2 regions of the Aquamicrobium terrae genome follow, and region 2 is predicted to be linked to the other one. Evidence: riboswitches for the same ligand, from Rfam matches in the RefSeq annotation. Region 2 holds a riboswitch; the other holds the start of a gene.
What was found. A riboswitch is a leader RNA that binds a small molecule or an ion and turns the genes downstream of it on or off. The one in region 2 is predicted to bind S-adenosylmethionine.
Positions count from the first base shown of each region.

Region 1: linked by a shared signal. The riboswitch ahead of ACVCNR_RS11385 (O-succinylhomoserine sulfhydrylase) and the one ahead of ACVCNR_RS09005 (homoserine O-succinyltransferase) in region 2 are both predicted to bind S-adenosylmethionine.

Region 1 is NZ_JBRKLZ010000001.1:2,288,959-2,297,545, forward strand. Features, by position in the region: gene ACVCNR_RS11375 (ABC transporter substrate-binding protein) at 1-11, opposite strand, end outside; gene ACVCNR_RS11380 (2'-deoxycytidine 5'-triphosphate deaminase) at 132-1,226, opposite strand; SAM riboswitch at 1,316-1,393, shown strand; gene ACVCNR_RS11385 (O-succinylhomoserine sulfhydrylase) at 1,450-2,652, shown strand; gene ACVCNR_RS11390 (MmcQ/YjbR family DNA-binding protein) at 2,677-3,000, opposite strand; gene apaG (Co2+/Mg2+ efflux facilitator ApaG/CorD) at 3,116-3,508, shown strand; gene ACVCNR_RS11400 (Hsp33 family molecular chaperone) at 3,560-4,579, opposite strand; gene argF (ornithine carbamoyltransferase) at 4,697-5,614, opposite strand; gene ACVCNR_RS11410 (aspartate aminotransferase family protein) at 5,629-6,822, opposite strand; gene ACVCNR_RS11415 (GcrA family cell cycle regulator) at 7,181-7,693, shown strand; gene ACVCNR_RS11420 (glycosyltransferase) at 8,198-8,587, shown strand, end outside.
Region 2 is NZ_JBRKLZ010000001.1:1,777,606-1,786,192, forward strand. Features, by position in the region: gene ACVCNR_RS08960 (5-formyltetrahydrofolate cyclo-ligase) at 1-409, opposite strand, end outside; RNA gene ssrS (6S RNA) at 520-676, opposite strand; gene ACVCNR_RS08970 (AAA family ATPase) at 842-1,681, shown strand; gene ACVCNR_RS08975 (queuosine precursor transporter) at 1,688-2,365, opposite strand; gene rpmB (50S ribosomal protein L28) at 2,433-2,729, opposite strand; gene ACVCNR_RS08985 (DUF3108 domain-containing protein) at 2,969-3,766, shown strand; gene yddG (aromatic amino acid exporter YddG) at 3,795-4,676, shown strand; gene gloB (hydroxyacylglutathione hydrolase) at 4,673-5,440, opposite strand; gene ACVCNR_RS09000 (class I SAM-dependent methyltransferase) at 5,569-6,348, shown strand; gene ACVCNR_RS09005 (homoserine O-succinyltransferase) at 6,345-7,274, opposite strand; SAM riboswitch at 7,345-7,423, opposite strand; gene ACVCNR_RS09010 (pyridoxal phosphate-dependent aminotransferase) at 7,552-8,587, shown strand, end outside.

The DNA of each region.
Region 1 (8,587 bases), 510 kb from region 2:
GAAATTCGCATAGTGAACCTCTTCCCAAAAATCACAGGCCCCCTTTGGCCTGGAGGGCAGCCAAGCACAGCCATCGGCCCGATACAAGCCGAAAGCTTTAGGGTGAAAGCAGTGCGGGCGCTGACCTTGCGTCAGGAAGCGCTGCGGAAATGCTTGGACAGTTTCAGGCCCTGCGCCTGGTAGTTGGAGCCGAGATCGGTGCCGTAGAGCGCCTTGGGGCGCTTGAGCATGTGCTCATAGACCAGCCGGCCGACGATCTGGCCGTGGTCGAGGATGAAGGGCACCTCGTGGCTGCGCACCTCCAGCACGGCGCGGCTGCCGGTGCCGCCGGCGGCCGAATGGCCGAAGCCCGGATCGAAGAAGCCGGCATAGTGCACCCGGAATTCGCCCACCAGCGGGTCGAAGGGCGTCATCTCGGCAGCATGCAGCGGCGGCACATGCACCGCCTCGCGGCTTACCAGGATGTAGAACTCGTCCGGGTCCAGCACCAGTTCGGCGGCGCCGCGATTGTAGAGCGGCTCCCAGAAGTCGAGCACGTCGTGCGCGGCGCGGCGGTCCACGTCGATCAGGCCGGTGTGGTGCTTGGCGCGGTAGCCAATCAGCCCGCCGGCGTCGCCCTCGAGGTCGATCGACAGGGCGATGCCGCCACCCGAAATGTCGGGCGGCTCGGTGGCGACCAGCGTCTCGCTGCGATGAAGCGCGCTGAGTTCATCTTCGGACAGCAGCGCATTGCCGGTGCGGAAGCGGATCTGCGACAGCCGCGAGCCGGTCCGGGCGATGATGGGGAAGGTGCGCGGGCTGACTTCCAGATAGAGCGGGCCGTGATAGCCGGCGGCGATCTTGTCGAATTCGGCGCCGTGGTCGGTCATCACCCGCGTGAAGATGTCGAGCCGCCCGGTGGAGCTTTTCGGATTGGCCGAGGCCGAGACGCCGGCCGGCAGCGCCAATGTCTCCAGAAGCGGCACGATGTAGACGCAGCCTGTCTCCAGCACCGCGCCCTGCGTGAGGTCGATCTCGTGCAGTTGCAGCCGGTCGAGCTTCTCCGCCACGCTGTGGCCGGGACCGGGCAGGAAGGAGGCGCGCACCCGCAACGCCTTTTCGCCGAGCCGCAGGTCGAGGCTGGCCGGCTGGACCTGGTCGGCGTCGAGCGCGCGCGGCGCGGCCAGCGCGCCGCTTTCGAACAGCGCGGCGATGTCCTGATCGGGTAGAATGCCTGTCTGACGCAAGGGTACGCTCCCGGCCGATGATCGGGCCACAATCGCGAATGTCTTAAACATACGGCCGATTGACGCAAGACGGAGCGGGGTTTAAAGGAGGCTTATCCCGTGGTGATTTGGCCGGTCGGCTTGCAGCCACGTTAAACAAGTCGCTAAAGGACCGTCTGGCCTCAAGGCCGTCTGTACCGGTTGCGACTTTCGCGACCGGTTTTTTTGTTGTTGGAAGAGAGCCATGACATCAGACAAGACACGCAATTGGAGACCCCGCACCACGCTGGTGCACGGTGCAACGCTCAGGTCCCAGTTCGGCGAGATGTCGGAGGCGATCTTCCTCACGCAAGGCTATGTCTACGAGACGGCCGAGTCGGCCGAGGCCCGCTTCAAGGGCGAGGTGCCCGGCTTCATCTATTCGCGCTACGCCAACCCCACCGTCGACATGTTCGAGAAGCGCATGTGCGCGCTGGAAGGCGCGGAGGACGCCCGCGCCACCGCCTCGGGGATGGCCGCCGTGGCCGGCGCCATCCTGTGCAGCCTGAAGGCCGGCGACCATATCGTGGCGGCGCGCGCCCTGTTCGGCTCGTGTCGCTGGATCATCGATGTCCTGGCGCCGCGCTACGGCATCGAATCCACGCTGGTCGACGGCACCGACATCGCCAACTGGGAACAGGCAGTGCGCCCCAACACCAAGCTGTTCTTCCTCGAAAGCCCGACCAATCCGACGCTCGAGGTCATCGACATCGCCGCCGTCGCGGGACTGGCCAATTCCATCGGTGCGCGCCTGGTGGTCGACAACGTCTTCGCCTCGCCGCTGTTGCAGCGGCCGCTGGATCTCGGCGCCCATGTCGTCGTCTATTCGGCGACCAAGCATATCGACGGACAGGGCCGCTGCCTCGGCGGCATCATCCTGTCCGACAAGGACTGGATCGACGAGAACCTGCACGACTATTTCCGCCACACCGGGCCCTCGATGTCGCCCTTCAATGCCTGGGCGCTGCTGAAGGGGCTGGAGACGCTGCCGGTGCGCGTCGACCAGCAGATGCGCTCTGCCGCCCGCATCGCCGATTTCCTGGCGCAGAACCCCCATGTCGAGCGGGTCGTCTATCCGGGCCGTCCCGACCATCCGCAGGCCGACATCATCGCACGGCAGATGTCGGGCGGCTCGACGCTGATCTGCCTCGATATCAAGGGCGGCAAGAAGGCGGCATTCGCCTTCCAGAACGCGCTCGACATCGTGCTGATCTCCAACAATCTGGGCGACGCCAAGAGCCTGATCACCCATCCGGCGACCACCACGCACAAGAACCTGAGCGAGGAGGCGCGCGCCGAAAGCGGCATCGGGCCGGGCACGCTGCGCTTCTCGATCGGCCTCGAGGACGCCGACGATCTGCTGGAGGACATCGAGCAGGCGCTGTCCGTAGCCGCCAAGACGGCCTGATTGTTCCGGCCCCGGAGGCGGGCTTCAGCGGCCCGCCTTCCGTGCGACGGAACGCCAGGCCATGGTCATGGCGTGGCGCAGCGTGGCTTCATCGGCGCCGGCGAGCGCCACCTCGGTCCAGCCTTTGCGGCCCCATGCGCCGGCGGCGGGCGAGAAGATGTCCGCCGCGGTTTCCATGAGCAGCCCTTGCTGGTCGGGCGCGAGCTTCAGCACCGCCCGTCCGTCGCTTTCGCGCCATGTCGCGAATATCCGGCCCTTCACGCGGAAGTCCGTGACATCGAAATGACTGCCTTCGGCGGCGCCCTCGAAGGACAGCGCCATGTCGCGAAACTGTTGTCCTGTCGTCATCGGCGTGTTCCCTGCTCCCATCATGCCAAAAGCCGCATCAGGATGCGAGGCCGGCAAGGTAGGGGCTTGACCGGCCGCGGGCGGAGGCCAATTCTTCCTGTCGGGAGGGCGAAGCATGTACAGCGCCACCACACGTGACATCGAGGTCAGGGTCCGGCCCTTCTATCTGGAGGAGCGGTCCGATCCGGCGGAAAGCCGCTATGTGTGGGGCTATCGGGTGACGGTTTGGAACCACTCGGGCGAGTTCGTCCAGCTCATGTCGCGCTACTGGCGCATCACCGACGGCACCGGACATGTGGAGGAAGTGCGCGGCGCCGGCGTGGTCGGCGACCAGCCCGAACTCGACCCCGGCGACAGCTACGAATACACCTCCGGCTGCCCGCTCACCACGCCGTCCGGCTTCATGGTCGGCAGCTACACGATGCGCAACGCCAAGGGCGAGACCTTCGACGTCGCCATTCCGGCCTTCTCGCTCGACCTTCCCGGCGAGCGGCGAACCGTCAATTGAGGCTTTTTCAGAAAAAAGCCGGCCCGTTGTGGCGCGCCGGCGGGTTGGTGATCAGTCTGCGGCCGGCAGGAACTCGGCCGGGTCGAACTCATAGGCCTTCGAGCAGAACTGGCACTCGACGCGGATGCGCCCGTCCTCGATGCTGTCGCGCACCTCCTCGGCGGTGAAGCCGTCGAGCATGCCCTTGATCCGCGCCTGCGAACAGGAGCAGCGGTCGGTGACCTCGACGCCGTCGAAGACGCGCACGCCATGTTCGTGGAACAGCCGGTAGAGCAGCCGCTCCGCGCCCACCGTCGGATCGATCAGCTCGGCCGGCTCGATGGTGCCGACCAGCGCCAGAAGCTCCTGCCAGGCGTCGTCCTGCGGATGGTGGCTGGGCTCGGTCTCGTCGCCGTCGCCGCCGTTGAGGTCGGGCATGCGCATGCGCTCGGGCGCCTGCGGCAGGAACTGCGCCAGCAGGCCGCCGGCCCGCCACTGCTCGGCGCCGCCGGCCACGACCTGCTTGGCGACGGCGAGCCTGAGGTCGGTCGGGATCTGTTCCGACTGCCGGAAATAGACGCGCGCGGCCTCCTCCAGCGAGATGCCGTCGAGCTGCACGATGCCCTGATAGCGCTGCATATGCGCGCCCTGATCTATGGTCAGGGCCAGCACGCCGGAACCCAGCAGGGCGATGTCGTCAGTCCTGCCCTCGGCTTCGAGCGCGGCCACCTTGTCCGCATCGAAGCGGGCATAGGCGCGCAGCGCATCCGGCGTGCTGAAGTCGGCCACCAGCATGTCGACCGGCCCGTCGGTGCGCGTCTGCAGGATGAACTTGCCCTGGAATTTCAGCGACGTGCCGAGCAGCACGGTGAGCACGCCGGCCTGGGCCAGCAGCCGCGCGACGGGCTCCGGATAGGCATGGCGCGACAGGATGGCGTCGAGCATGGCGCCGAGCTGCACCGCGCGGCCGCGCACGTCGAGCGCGGCGACCTCGAAGGGCACGACATGGTCGTCGCCGGCATGGCCGAATTCACCAAGCTTTTTCTCGCGGGGCTTTGCTTCGTGTCCGGTCACTGTCATGGATTCCAGCATGGCTTGTCTCCGGCCGCGGGCCCCGCCTTAGCAAGCAAGGCCGGCCCCTGGCATCGTCGTGGTGTGGGATGGTGCGCCGGAGATAGGCACCGACCCCGACGGATTCAAGCGCTGCCGCTAGGCGCCCGCGTCCAGGCACCAGGCCAGGATGGCCTTCTGGGCGTGCAGCCGGTTTTCGGCCTCGTCGAACACCACAGAATTCGGGCCGTCGATCACCTCGTCGGTGACCTCCTCGCCGCGATGCGCCGGCAAGCAGTGCATGAACAGCGCGTCCGGCTTGGCCCTGGCCATCAAGGCGGCGTTGACCTGATAGGGCAGGAACACGTTGTGCCCGCGCGCCCGGTGCTCCTGGTTCATCGACACCCAGGCATCGGTGACGACGCAGTCGACCCCGCTCACCGCTTCCTCGGCGGTCGGGAAGAAGGTCACCGAAGCGCCGTTGGCGCGCGCCCAGTCGACATAGCTCTGCATCGGCTCGCTGCCTTGCGGCACGGCGACGTTGACGTTGAAGGAGAAGCGGGCGGCCGCCTCCATCAGCGAGTGCAGCACATTGTTGCCGTCGCCGGCCCAGGCGAAGGTGCGCCCCGCCACCGGGCCGCGATGCTCCTCGAAGGTGAGGATGTCGGCCATGATCTGGCAGGGATGGGTGTCGTCGGTCAGCGCGTTGATGACCGGCACGCTGGCGCTCTCGGTCAGTTCGATCAGCCGTTCATGGTCCGTGGTGCGGATCATGATCGCGTCGACATAGCGCGACAGCACCTTGGCGGTGTCGGCGATGGTTTCGGAACGGCCGAGCTGCATCTCGGTGCCGGTCAGCATGATGGTCTCGCCGCCGAGCTGGCGCATGCCGACATCGAACGACACGCGGGTGCGGGTCGAGGGCTTGTCGAAGATCATCGCCAGCACCTTGCCTTCGAGTGGGCGGGTGCGTTCACCGGCCTTGAGGCGCGCCTTTCGCCGTGCCGCATCGTCCAGCATGGAGCGCAAATCCTGCGCTGAAACGGTGGACAGGTCGGTGAAGTGGCGCAGGCTCATCTATCGGCTTCCAATCACTTTGCTTCTGCGGGCACCCGGGCCAGGCTGGCTGCCCCGGCGCGGATGCGGGCAAGCCCTTCCTGGATCTCCGCATCCGTCAGGGTCAGCGGCGGCAGCAGGCGGATGACGTTGTCGCCGGCCGGGACGGCCAGCAGTTTGTGGTCGCGCAGGGCGGCGTTGACCTCGCCGGCCGGCAGCACGCATTTCAGCCCCAGCATGAGACCGGTGCCCCTTATACCTTCGATCACGCCCGGGAACTCGTCGGCGATGGCGGCAAGCCCCTGCTTCATGAGCAGCGCCTTGCGCTGCACTTCCTCCAGGAAACCATCGGCCAGAACCACGTCGAGCACCGCGTTGCCGACCGCCATGGCCAGCGGGTTGCCGCCGAAGGTCGTGCCATGCACGCCGGCAACCATGCCCTTCGCGGCCTCTTCCGTGGCGAGGCAGGCCGCCATCGGGAAGCCGCCGCCGATGCCCTTGGCGATCGCCATGATGTCGGGCGCGACACCGCTCCACTCGTAGGCGAACAGCTTGCCGGTGCGGCCGATGCCGCACTGGACCTCGTCATAGATGAGCAGCAGGCCGTGCTTGTCGCACAGGTCCCGAAGCCGCTTCAGCGACTGGCCGGGCAGCGGGCGGATGCCGCCTTCGCCCTGCACCGGCTCGACCAGGATGGCGGCGGTTTCGGGCGTGATGGCCTTCTCCAGCGCTTCCCTGTCGTCGAACGGCACCTGGTCGAAACCCTCGACCTTGGGGCCGAAGCCCTCCAGATATTTCTGCTGGCCGCCGGCCGCGATGGTGGCCAGCGTGCGGCCGTGGAAGGCGCCCTCGAAGGTGACGATGCGATAGCGCTCGGGCTCGCCGCTGGCGTAGTGATAGCGCCGCGCCGTCTTGATCGCGCATTCGAGCGCCTCGGCGCCGGAATTGGAGAAGAACACCTTGTCGGCGAAGCTCGCCGCGACCAGCCGCTCCGCCAGCCGCGTCTGCCCGGGGATGTCGTAGAGGTTGGAGACATGCCAGAGCTTGCCGGCCTGCTCGGTGAGCGCGGCGACCAGATGCGGATGGCCGTGGCCCAGCGAATTGACGGCGATGCCGGCGGCGAAATCCAGATACCGCTCGCCCTTGTCGGTCACCAGCCACGAGCCTTCGCCGCGCTCGAAAACCAGAGGTATGCGGGCGAAAGTATCGTAAAGCGCCGAACCGCTCATTATATGCGTCTCCGGGACCGGAAATTAAAAAGCCGCCCATTCGGCGGCTCCCAGCGCTTATCATGGTTTTGGGGTGTGCTGTCAATGGAAAGTCGCCCCGCCATGCGGGCCGGATGGCCCCCGTCCGGCGGCGGGTTGCGGCCCGAATTGACGGGTCAAGTTGGGGAAAACCGCAAAAACTGATTCGGGTTTCGATCCCGACTCTTGTCACCGAGTCCATGCATATTGTAGTTATGGACGTGAAATAACTAGATTTCGTGCGGCATACCCAATCATCCACATAGATGTGGTGCCTGACCGGCTTTTGTCGGAACGGGAAGGGATTCCGAGGGCCGCACGTCCAAAGGAGCGCAGTCTCATGAACTGGACTGACGAGCGAGTTGAGCTCTTGCGAAAATTGTGGGCGGAAGGGCTGAGCGCCAGCCAGATCGCCGCGCAGCTGGGCGGCGTCAGCCGCAATGCGGTGATCGGCAAGGTGCACCGGCTGAAGCTGTCCGGCCGCGGCCGCACCACGGCCGCGCCGGCCCGCCAGAAGAAGACCTCCTCGGCTTCGGTGTCGAAGCCGGCGCGTTCGGCCAGCCCGGCCCGCAGCGCGGCGCCGACCGTCGGCGCGACCGCGTTGCAGGTCCAGTTCGACGCCGAGCCGGTGGCGCGCCAGCACCTGCGTGCCGTGGAGAACGTTGTCGTGCCGATCTCGCGTCGCCTCGATCTTACCGAGCTCACCGAGCGCACCTGCAAGTGGCCGAACGGCGACCCGCTGTCGGAGGATTTCCATTTCTGCGGCAACGAGGCGGGCGAATCCGGCCCCTATTGCGCCTATCACGCCCGGCTTGCCTTCCAGCCGGCCTCGGAGCGCCGCCGCCTGCGCTGATCGCAGCACGACTTTGCTGCCCTAACCGGAACCCCGCCGCGAGGCGGGGTTTTTCGCGTTGCGGGCCTGACGGCTGGCATGTCGGAAAAAACATGCTAGCATCGCCGTGTCCGATGGAAAAAATCAACAATCGGGGGGTCGAGTTGGTCAATCGGGTCTTGATAAGGCGGGTTTCGCCAAGTTGGGTTTTAACCGGGCGCGGTAGGGGAGCCCTATCCCTGCCGTTCGCGGGCAATGGATCGACGGATCGGGGGACGTTGCCTGTACGATCCTGAGGTGGCCGGAATCCTGTTTCGGCGGGTGGTCTGAGGGTCGCTTTCAGCATTTCACGACAAACCGGTGTGCTTCCAGCGGTCGACGGCTGTCGGCCAGGGGCATGGCGCCTTGCGCGGCCTGTCTCGGCGGGCAGTCGGCTGTCGGCGAAACAGGACCTGCGGCCGCAAGCAATGTCATGGATGACCAGCTTGGATGGCACAGGCTTGGACGACAAAGGGGGGAGGTGTCATGCATCGAACGGTCATCGAGATCGGAGGCGGCGCCGGCGGGGGTCGTGGTTCCTATCCCAGCCAGGAGCGGGCCGGGACGGTTTCGGGTCCCGCCATCCGGGCACGGGTCGACGGCTGGAGCACGGTCGAGGAATGGCGGCCGGTGTTGCGGCGGCTGGCCATTCCGCCGCCGGTGGCGGCGCGGCTCCTGCGCACGCGCGGGGCGCGCAAGGATGTCCTGTCCGCATTGACCGCATCCGGGGCCCCGACCAGAGGCGAGGTCATCCGGGCCCTGGCCGATGAAACGGGCCTGCAGTGGCTCGACGCCATCGACCCGCAGCGGCTGGTGCTCAGCGACGACCAGCTTCTCACGCTCCTGCGCGGTGATGGCGACCACCTGCCGGTGAGA
Region 2 (8,587 bases):
CATAGCCCAGCCGGTGGCCGCGCGCATCGAAGGCCGCCAGCGGCAGAAGGATGATCTGCGGATCGAGCACCGCGGCCTCCGGGCCCGGCCCGACCGTGCCGAAGCCGGTCTGGACCAGCTCGGCGCGGCGCTCCAGTTCGCGAAAGACGATGGTTTCCCGGTCGAGAACCGCCGGCACGCACAGCCGCGCCCCCTTTTCGCGCAGGGCGAACATCAGCGGCCTCAGGTCGATCTCCGAACGGATCGGCAGGAAGCCCGAGACGATGGTGCCGGGCGTGAAGTGGATGGCGGGCGCACCGATCTCGGCGACGCGCAGCGACATCTCGATGCGCAAGGTGGGATCGAGCGCATCGCGCCGCGCCAGGGCCTCGAGGCGAACGGAATTCTTGTGTTCTTTGGCGGACATCATGCACGGACCATGCGGGAGAAAGGGATGCGGCGGGATTTCGACTGCGACATTCGATGCCGGAAAGCAGGAAGCCGAAAGAACACGGGAACGCAACGGGGCCATGAGCCAGGCGACGATCCACGCAACCGGTGGAGAAGTCGATCCCGGGAACCTACAAAGTAGGTGGGCGCCATATGTCCGGGCCCACGGGCCCGGCCAGGGACAGCTCCCTTCGAGATCGATAAGGCCCCGGGGATATGTCTCTCCTGCCGGGAAGCGCAGACCGTCATGCGCAATATAGGGCCAACTGCGGCGCGTTGCCAGCGCCGCCATGCAGGCCGGCAACTTTTCCTGTCACACCCTCCCGATAGCCGCTTGTCTTGGCATACGGCCGCGGAACGGCTACATCCCGGCAAAACAGGCTGGCGGCAAAACAGGCTGGAAAGGACGACTATGCGCTTCGAAGGCACCTCGGCCTATGTCGCCGACAAGGATCTGATGGTCGCGGTCAACGCCGCCATCGCGCTGGAACGCCCGCTGCTGGTCAAGGGCGAGCCCGGCACAGGCAAGACCGAGCTGGCCAGGCAGGTGGCGGCGGCCCTCGACCTCGAGCTGATCGAGTGGAACGTGAAGTCCACCACCAGGGCCCAGCAAGGGCTCTACGAATATGACGCGGTGTCGCGCCTGCGCGACAGCCAGCTCGGCGACGACCGCTTCAACGACATCAGGAACTACATCCGCCGCGGCAAGCTGTGGGAGGCATTCGCCTCTGAAAAGAAGGTCGTGCTGCTCATCGACGAGATCGACAAGGCCGACATCGAGTTCCCCAACGACCTGTTGCAGGAACTCGACCGCATGGAGTTCTTCGTCTACGAGACCGGCGAGACGATCCGCGCCGTGCAGCGGCCGATCGTCATCATCACCTCCAACAACGAGAAGGAGCTGCCCGACGCCTTCCTGCGCCGCTGCTTTTTCCATTATATCCGCTTCCCCGACATCGACACGCTGGCCCGCATCGTCGACGTACACTATCCGGGCATCAGGAAGCGGCTGGTCGAGGCCGCACTTGCGCAGTTCTTCGAGATCCGCGAGGTGCCGGGCCTGAAGAAGAAGCCGTCGACCTCCGAGGCGCTGGACTGGATCAGGCTGCTGGTGGCCGACGATGTCGCGCCGGAGGATCTGCGCGGTGAAGCGAAGAACGCCCTGCCCCGCCTGCACGGCGCGCTTTTGAAGAACGAGCAGGACGTGCACCTGTTCGAGCGCCTCGCCTTCATGGCAAGGCGCAACGCCTGACGGAGTTTACGCCGCCAGCGGCCGGCTCCAGCGCAGCACCATCAGCCGGTAGGGGATGAGCGCGAAGATGGCGATGGCCAGCTTCACCGTGAAGTCGCCCGCCGCCCAGGACACCCAGCGCACCACGTCGGTGGAGAAAGCGCCCATCAGCGGGGCCTGTTCCAGCGCGAAGGGCTCGTTGGGCCCGAGGAAGGCGAAGACCGGCGCGAAGGCGACCGAGAAGAACACCAGCGTGTCGAGCACCGAGCCGGCCAGCGTGCCGAAGATCGGCGCGCGCCACCAGCTCTGCCGGCGCAGCCGGTTGAACACGGCGACGTCGAGGAGCTGCGCGGTGAGGAAGGCGGCGCCGGAAGCGCAGGCGATGCGCACCAGCCGCGCGGCCGCCGTGTCGAATTCGATCAGGCCGAGCTTGTAGAGCAGCGGCGGGCTGACGATGGAGCAGGCGACCGCCGCCATGAAGCCGATGAAGACGATGCGCCGCGCCACGACAGGGCCGTAGCGGCGGTTGGCAAGGTCGGTGACCAGGAAGGCGAAGGGATAGGTGAAGGCGCCCCAGGTCAGCACGTCGGCCAGCGACAGGCCAGCCAGCTCGACATCGAGGGGAAACTGCACAAGCACGTTCGACGCCACGACGACAAGCGCCATGGCGGCCACGAAAGGCAGGTAGCGAAGCAGGAAATTCATTTTTTTAACCTGGGTGATGGAACCAGTGCGGCGCCGGCCATCAGGCGGCGGCGCGCAAGATCAGGGCTCAGGCGGCCGGCTGTTCGGCCGTCTTCTTGGCGATCTGCTTCTTCAGCAGGCGCGCACGCTGCGACAGCTCGGCCTCGTCGGCCTTGGCCAGAAACGCGTCGAGACCGCCGCGATGCTCGACCGAGCGCAGGGCGGCGGCGGAGATGCGCAGACGCACGTTCTGGTTCAGCGCCTCGGAGATCAGCGTGACGTTGACCAGGTTGGGCAGGAAGCGGCGGCGGGTCTTGTTGTTGGCATGGCTGACGTTGTTGCCGGACTGGACGCCTTTGCCGGTGAGTTCGCAAGCGCGGGACATGGTGCACCCTTCAGATTCTTGTTCCGGCCAAACCCAGGTGCCCGCGCAATATGGCGCGCGGTCTCCGATAGGCGGCCTAAAGGAAAGTCGGCGTTCCATAGTGGCATTTGGCCGGGGCGTCAAGCGCAAGCTGGCGGGCTGGCGGCGAGAGCTTTCTTAGAAAGGCCGGAATTCGCCCTATATGCAGGCTGAAAGGGACATGCCGGCACGTCCGGCTCGAAGCATCAGGAACCCGACCCATGCCTTGCCCGCTTTCCATCAGGCTTGCAGCCACAGCCCTGCTGTTGCCCGCGCTGGCGCTCCCTGCCGCGACGGCCGCCGCCCCGCAAACCTTCAGCGGGGACTACAGCGTCACCTATCTGGGGCTGCCGATCGCGCGCGCCTCCATCCGGAGCGTTTATGACGGCGACGCCTACAGCATCAACGGTTCCGTCAACAGCGCCGGTCTCGGCCGCATCTTCGACGACACCAAAGGCTCCCTGACCGCCACCGGCCGGATCACCGGCAACGGCCCGGCCCCGCGCGCCTTCCGCGCCGAATACACCTCCGGCAAGAAGCCCTCGCTGGTCGACATACGCTTCGCCAACGGCACGGTCGCCTCCACCGAGGTCAAGCCGAAACCGAGGAAGCGCGGCAAGGACTGGGTGGCGCTGGATGACGGGCATCTGCGGCGGGCCATCGACCCCATCGCCTCCACCATGGTGCGCGCCGACAAGCCCGACGAGGTGTGCGGGCGCACGGTGAAGATGTATGACGGCGAGATACGCGCCAACCTCAAGCTCAGCTTCGTCTCCAGGGGCGACATTTCCGTGAAGGGCTACAGGGGCCCCACCGTCACCTGTCGCATGAACTTCCAGCCCGTGGCCGGCTACCGGAAGGGCAAGAAGTCCCTCGACTACCTGAAGAACCGCAGCCGCATCATGGTCACGTTTGCTCCGGTCGGCGAGACCGGTGTATATGCCCCCATCCATGCAACGATCGGCACCCAGATCGGGACGATCACGATCAGCGCGCAGCGGTTCGAGGCCGCGAGGTAGGCGGCCGGCGCGCCGGGAGGGGGAACGGATGGGGCGCGCAACACTGATCGGTTTTTCGGCGGTCGCCATGTGGGCGCTGCTGGCCCTGCTGACCGATGCCTCGGGCACCGTGCCGCCCTTCCTGCTTTCGGCCATCACCTTCGCCATCGGCACCGGCGTCGGGCTCGTCGCGCGCCTGTTCATGGCGCAGCCGCAGCACAAGGCGCGCATTCCGCCTCTGGTGTGGGGTATCGGCATTGCCGGCCTGTTCGGCTATCACTTCTTCTACTTCACCGCGTTGCGCAACGCGCCGGCGGTGGAAGCCAGCCTCATCGCCTATCTATGGCCGCTGCTGATCGTCATCGGCTCGGCGCTGATGCCGGGCGAGCGCCTCGCCTGGAACCATGTCGCCGGCGCCCTGCTCGGCCTTGCCGGCACCTTCCTCATCGTCACCCGCGGCGGCGGCCTCTCCTTCGACGCGAGCTATGCCTTCGGCTACGCCATGGCCGGCGTCTGCGCGCTGGTCTGGTCGGCCTATTCGCTGCTGTCGCGGCGCTTCCCCTCGGTGCCGACCACCGTCGTCACATGGTTCTGCGCGGCGACCTCTGTGCTGTCGCTGGCCTGCCACCTGATGCTTGAGGAAACGGTGCTTCCGGCCAATGCCGGCCAATGGCTGGCCGTTCTCGGCCTCGGCCTGATGCCGGTGGGCGCGGCCTTCTATGCATGGGACATCGGCGTCAAGCGCGGCAACATCCAGGTGCTGGGCGCGGCCAGCTATGCCGCGCCGCTGCTGTCAACGCTGGTGCTGATCGCCACCGGCTTCGCCGAGCCGAGCTGGCGCATCCTCGCCGCCTGCGTGCTGATCACCGGCGGCGCGGTGCTGGCCGCCAAGTCGCTGCTGTTCGGCCGGAAAGTGCCTGCCAGAGCCTAGAAACTGTCCTTGCGCCGGCGGATTTCGGCGAACACCTCGACATCCGCCGCGTTCTCCATGCCGAGGTTCTTGCGGATCGCCGCATCGCTCCAGCGCAGGAACGGATTGGTTTCCAGCTCCGCGCCGATGGTGGTCGGCAGCGTCGCCCTGTTCTCGGCCCGCAGCGCTTCCACCTTCTTCGCCCGCGCCTGCAAGGCGGCGTTGTCCGGATCGACGGTGAGCGCGAAGCGGGCATTGGCCAGCGTGTATTCATGGCCGCAATAGACCTTCGTGTCGGCCGGCAGGGCCGCCAGCCTGTTCAGCGAAGCGAACATCACCGGCGGCGCGCATTCCAGCAGGCGGCCGCAGCCGAGCGCGAACAGCGTGTCGGCGGCGAACGCCACCTTCGCCTGCGGCAGGTGGTAGGTGACATGGCCTGCCGTATGGCCCGGCGTGAAGATGACCTCGATGGTCTCGCCCCCGAAGGGAATGCGCGACCCGTCCTCAACCGTCTCGTCGATGCCGGGGATCTTCGCCTTCTCGGCCTCGGGTCCGACGATGCGCAGCTTGAAACGCTCCTTCAGCGCCAGATTGGCGGCGACGTGATCGCCATGATGATGGGTGACGAACAGGCGCGACGGCACCCAGCCGGTGCGCTCGATGGCGGCGAGGATCGGCGCTTCCTCCGGCGCGTCGATCAGCGCCACCTCGCCGCTGTCGGAATCGCGCATCAGCACGCCGAAATTGTCCTGCCGGCACATGAACTGTTCGATCTCGATCGCCATCGTCTTTCTCCTCTGTCGCCCCTGACATAGGCCGCGCCCGGTCCCCTGTCACCCCTCACGACCGGTGCTTTGTTGAACTCGGCACCGGCAGCGGCTACCGTCCGGATGAACCCGGAAAAAGGCTTTCCATGCATTCCGACATCGTCGACCTGCGCTCCTTCTATGCCTCGCCGCTCGGCCGCCTCACCGAGCGTTCGATCACCATGGCGCTGTCGTCGATCTGGGCGCAGGTGCCGAACGAGCGGCTGGTGGGGCTGGGCTATGCGCTGCCCTGGCTGGAGCGCTTCGGAGCCGATGCCGAGCGCGTCTTCGCCTTCATGCCGGCCACGCAGGGCGCGGTTATCTGGCCCGCAACCGGCCCGGCCGCCACGGCGCTGGTGTTCGACGAGGAACTGCCCCTGATGGATTCCTCGGTCGACCGCATGCTTCTGGTCCATTCGCTGGAACATGCGGAAAACCCGCGCGAGACGCTGAACGAGATCTGGCGGGTGCTGTCGCCGGCCGGGCGCGTCGTCATCGTCGTGCCGAACCGGCGCGGCGTGTGGGCCCGCTTCGAGCACACGCCCTTCGGCACCGGCCGGCCCTATTCGCGCGGCCAGCTCGGCGAGCTTTTGCGGGAAGCCAACTTCACCCCGGCCGCCTGGTCGGACGGGCTGTTCTTCCCGCCCTCGCGGCGCCGCTTCATGATGCGCCTGCACGGCCTGCTCGAAAGCGGCGGCCGCCGGTTGTGGCCGATCTTCTCCGGCGTCATCGCGGTGGAGGCGCAAAAGCGCCTCTATCAGGGCATCCCGGTGGCGCAGCGCGCCTCGCGCCGCGTCTTCGTGCCTGTCCTGTCGCCGCAGGGCGCGCCGAGCCTCGGCATGCGCTTCGTCGCCAACAGCGACCCGAATCCGAAAAGGCCGGGTTAGCCGGCCTTCGGAAGACCGACCTTGTCCAGGTCGAAGGACGTGGTCTGGTAGACCTGGTTCAGCCAGTTGCCGAACAGGAGATGGGCATGCGAGCGCCAGCGGTTGAGCGGCGGCCGCGACGGATCGTTGTCCGGATAGTATTCATGCGGCACCTCGATCGCGGTGCCGGCGGCGACGTCGCGGTCGTACTCTTCCTTGAGCGAGGTGGAATCATATTCGATGTGGTTGAACATGTAGAGCCGGTTGCCGGTCGGCTCGGCCAGCAGGCACGGGCCCGTCACATCCGATTCCATCAGCAGGTCGAGGCCCGAGCCAGCGGGAATATCGGCGCTGCGCACCTCCGTCCAGCGCGACACGGGGATGGCGAAATCGTCGGAGAAGCCTGCCAGATAGGGCGATGCCGGCGCATGGTTGCGGTGCCGGTAGACGCCGAATGCCTTTTTCCCGAGCGTGTATTTCGGAATGCGGTGGAAGTGCCACGCAGCCGCCATCGCCCCCCAGCAGATGAAGAAGGAGGAATGGACGTTGGTGGTCGTCCAGCCGAAGATGCGCTCCAGTTCCTTCCAGTAGGTGACCTCCTCGAAGGGCAGCAGCTCGATCGGCGCGCCGGTGATGATGAAGCCGTCGAACTTGCGCTCCCGCACCTCCTCCCAGGTCTGGTAGAAGGAGATCAGGTGCTCCTCCGATGTGTTCTTGGCCCTGTGGTTGCCGATGCGCACCAGCGTCAGCTCCACCTGGAGCGGCGTGGCGCCCATCAGCCGCGCGAACTGCGTCTCGGTGCGGATCTTGTTCGGCATCAGGTTGAGCAGGCCGATCTGCAAGGGGCGGATATCCTGGCGCAGCGCCGTGCGCTCGTCCATCACGGACACGCCCTCGCGCACGAGCACCTCGCGGGCGGGGAGCTGATCGGGAATCTTGATCGGCATCGCACAAACTCCAAGACAAGGCCGGTTCCAAACAAAAAGACCGGCGGCGAAATCGCGGCCGGTCCCGACGTGCTCGTCAGCCTCGGCCTTTTTAGCGACTTCTTTAACGTGGCTGCAAGCCGACCGGCCAAATCACCACGGAACGGATTCCTATCTATGACCGGCCATGGCCCGCGTCAATGCTCTGTGCCAAGCCTTCGCCCTCGACAATGCCGGTCGCGGCGGGTATTTCCCTCACACTCGCCGGAACATCCCGGCTTCCAACGGATCTTCGAACATGACCACGGCACAAGAACAGTCTCGTCCCCAGCCCCGCGCCGGCATACTGGACATCGAGGCTTATGTGCCGGGCAAGAGCGCGGCGCCCGCTGGCGTGAAGCTGCACAAGCTCTCCGCCAACGAAAACCCGCTCGGCGCTTCGCCGAAGGCCATCGAGGCGGCACGCGAGGTCGCGGGCCGGCTGGAATTCTACCCTGACGGATCGTCGACCCGCCTGCGCGAGGCCATCGCCGAGGTGCATGGGCTGAACATGGCCAACCTCATGTGCTTCAACGGCTCGGACGAGGCGCTGGCGCTCCTGTCGCGCATCTATCTCGCTCCCGGCGACGAGGCGATCTACCCGCAATACGGCTTCCTCGCCTACCGCATCGCCATCATGGCGGCCGGCGCCACCCCGGTGATCGCCGCCGAGACCGACGAGCGCGTCGATGTCGATGCGATCCTGTCCAGGGTCACCGACAGGACGCGCATGGTGTTCCTCGCCAATCCGGGCAACCCGACCGGCACCTACATCCCCTTCGACGAGGTGCGGCGCCTGCATGCCGGCCTGCCGAAGAACGTCGTCCTGATCCTCGACGCCGCCTATGCCGAATATGTGCGCCGCAACGACTACGAGGCCGGCGTCGAGCTGGTGGCCGGCGCCGAGAACGTGGTCATGACCCGCACCTTCTCCAAGGCCTATGGCCTGGGCGGCGCGCGCATCGGCTGGATGTATGCGCCCACCCACATCATCGACGCCGTCGAGCGCGTGCGCGACGCCTTCAACGTGACCGCGACGGCGATCGCCGCCGGCACCGCCGCCGTGCGCGACCGCGCCCATGTCGAGCACTCGGTCGTCCACAACGAGACCTGGTTGCCCTGGCTGACCAGGGAGCTGACCGCGCTTGGGCTCAGGGTAACGCCCAGCGTCACCAATTTCATCCTCATTCATTTTCCGGAGAACGGCAGGCATTCGGCTTCGGCCGCCGACGAATATCTGACCGCGCGCGGCTATATCCTGCGGCGCGTTGCAGGCTACGGTTTTCCCAACGCGC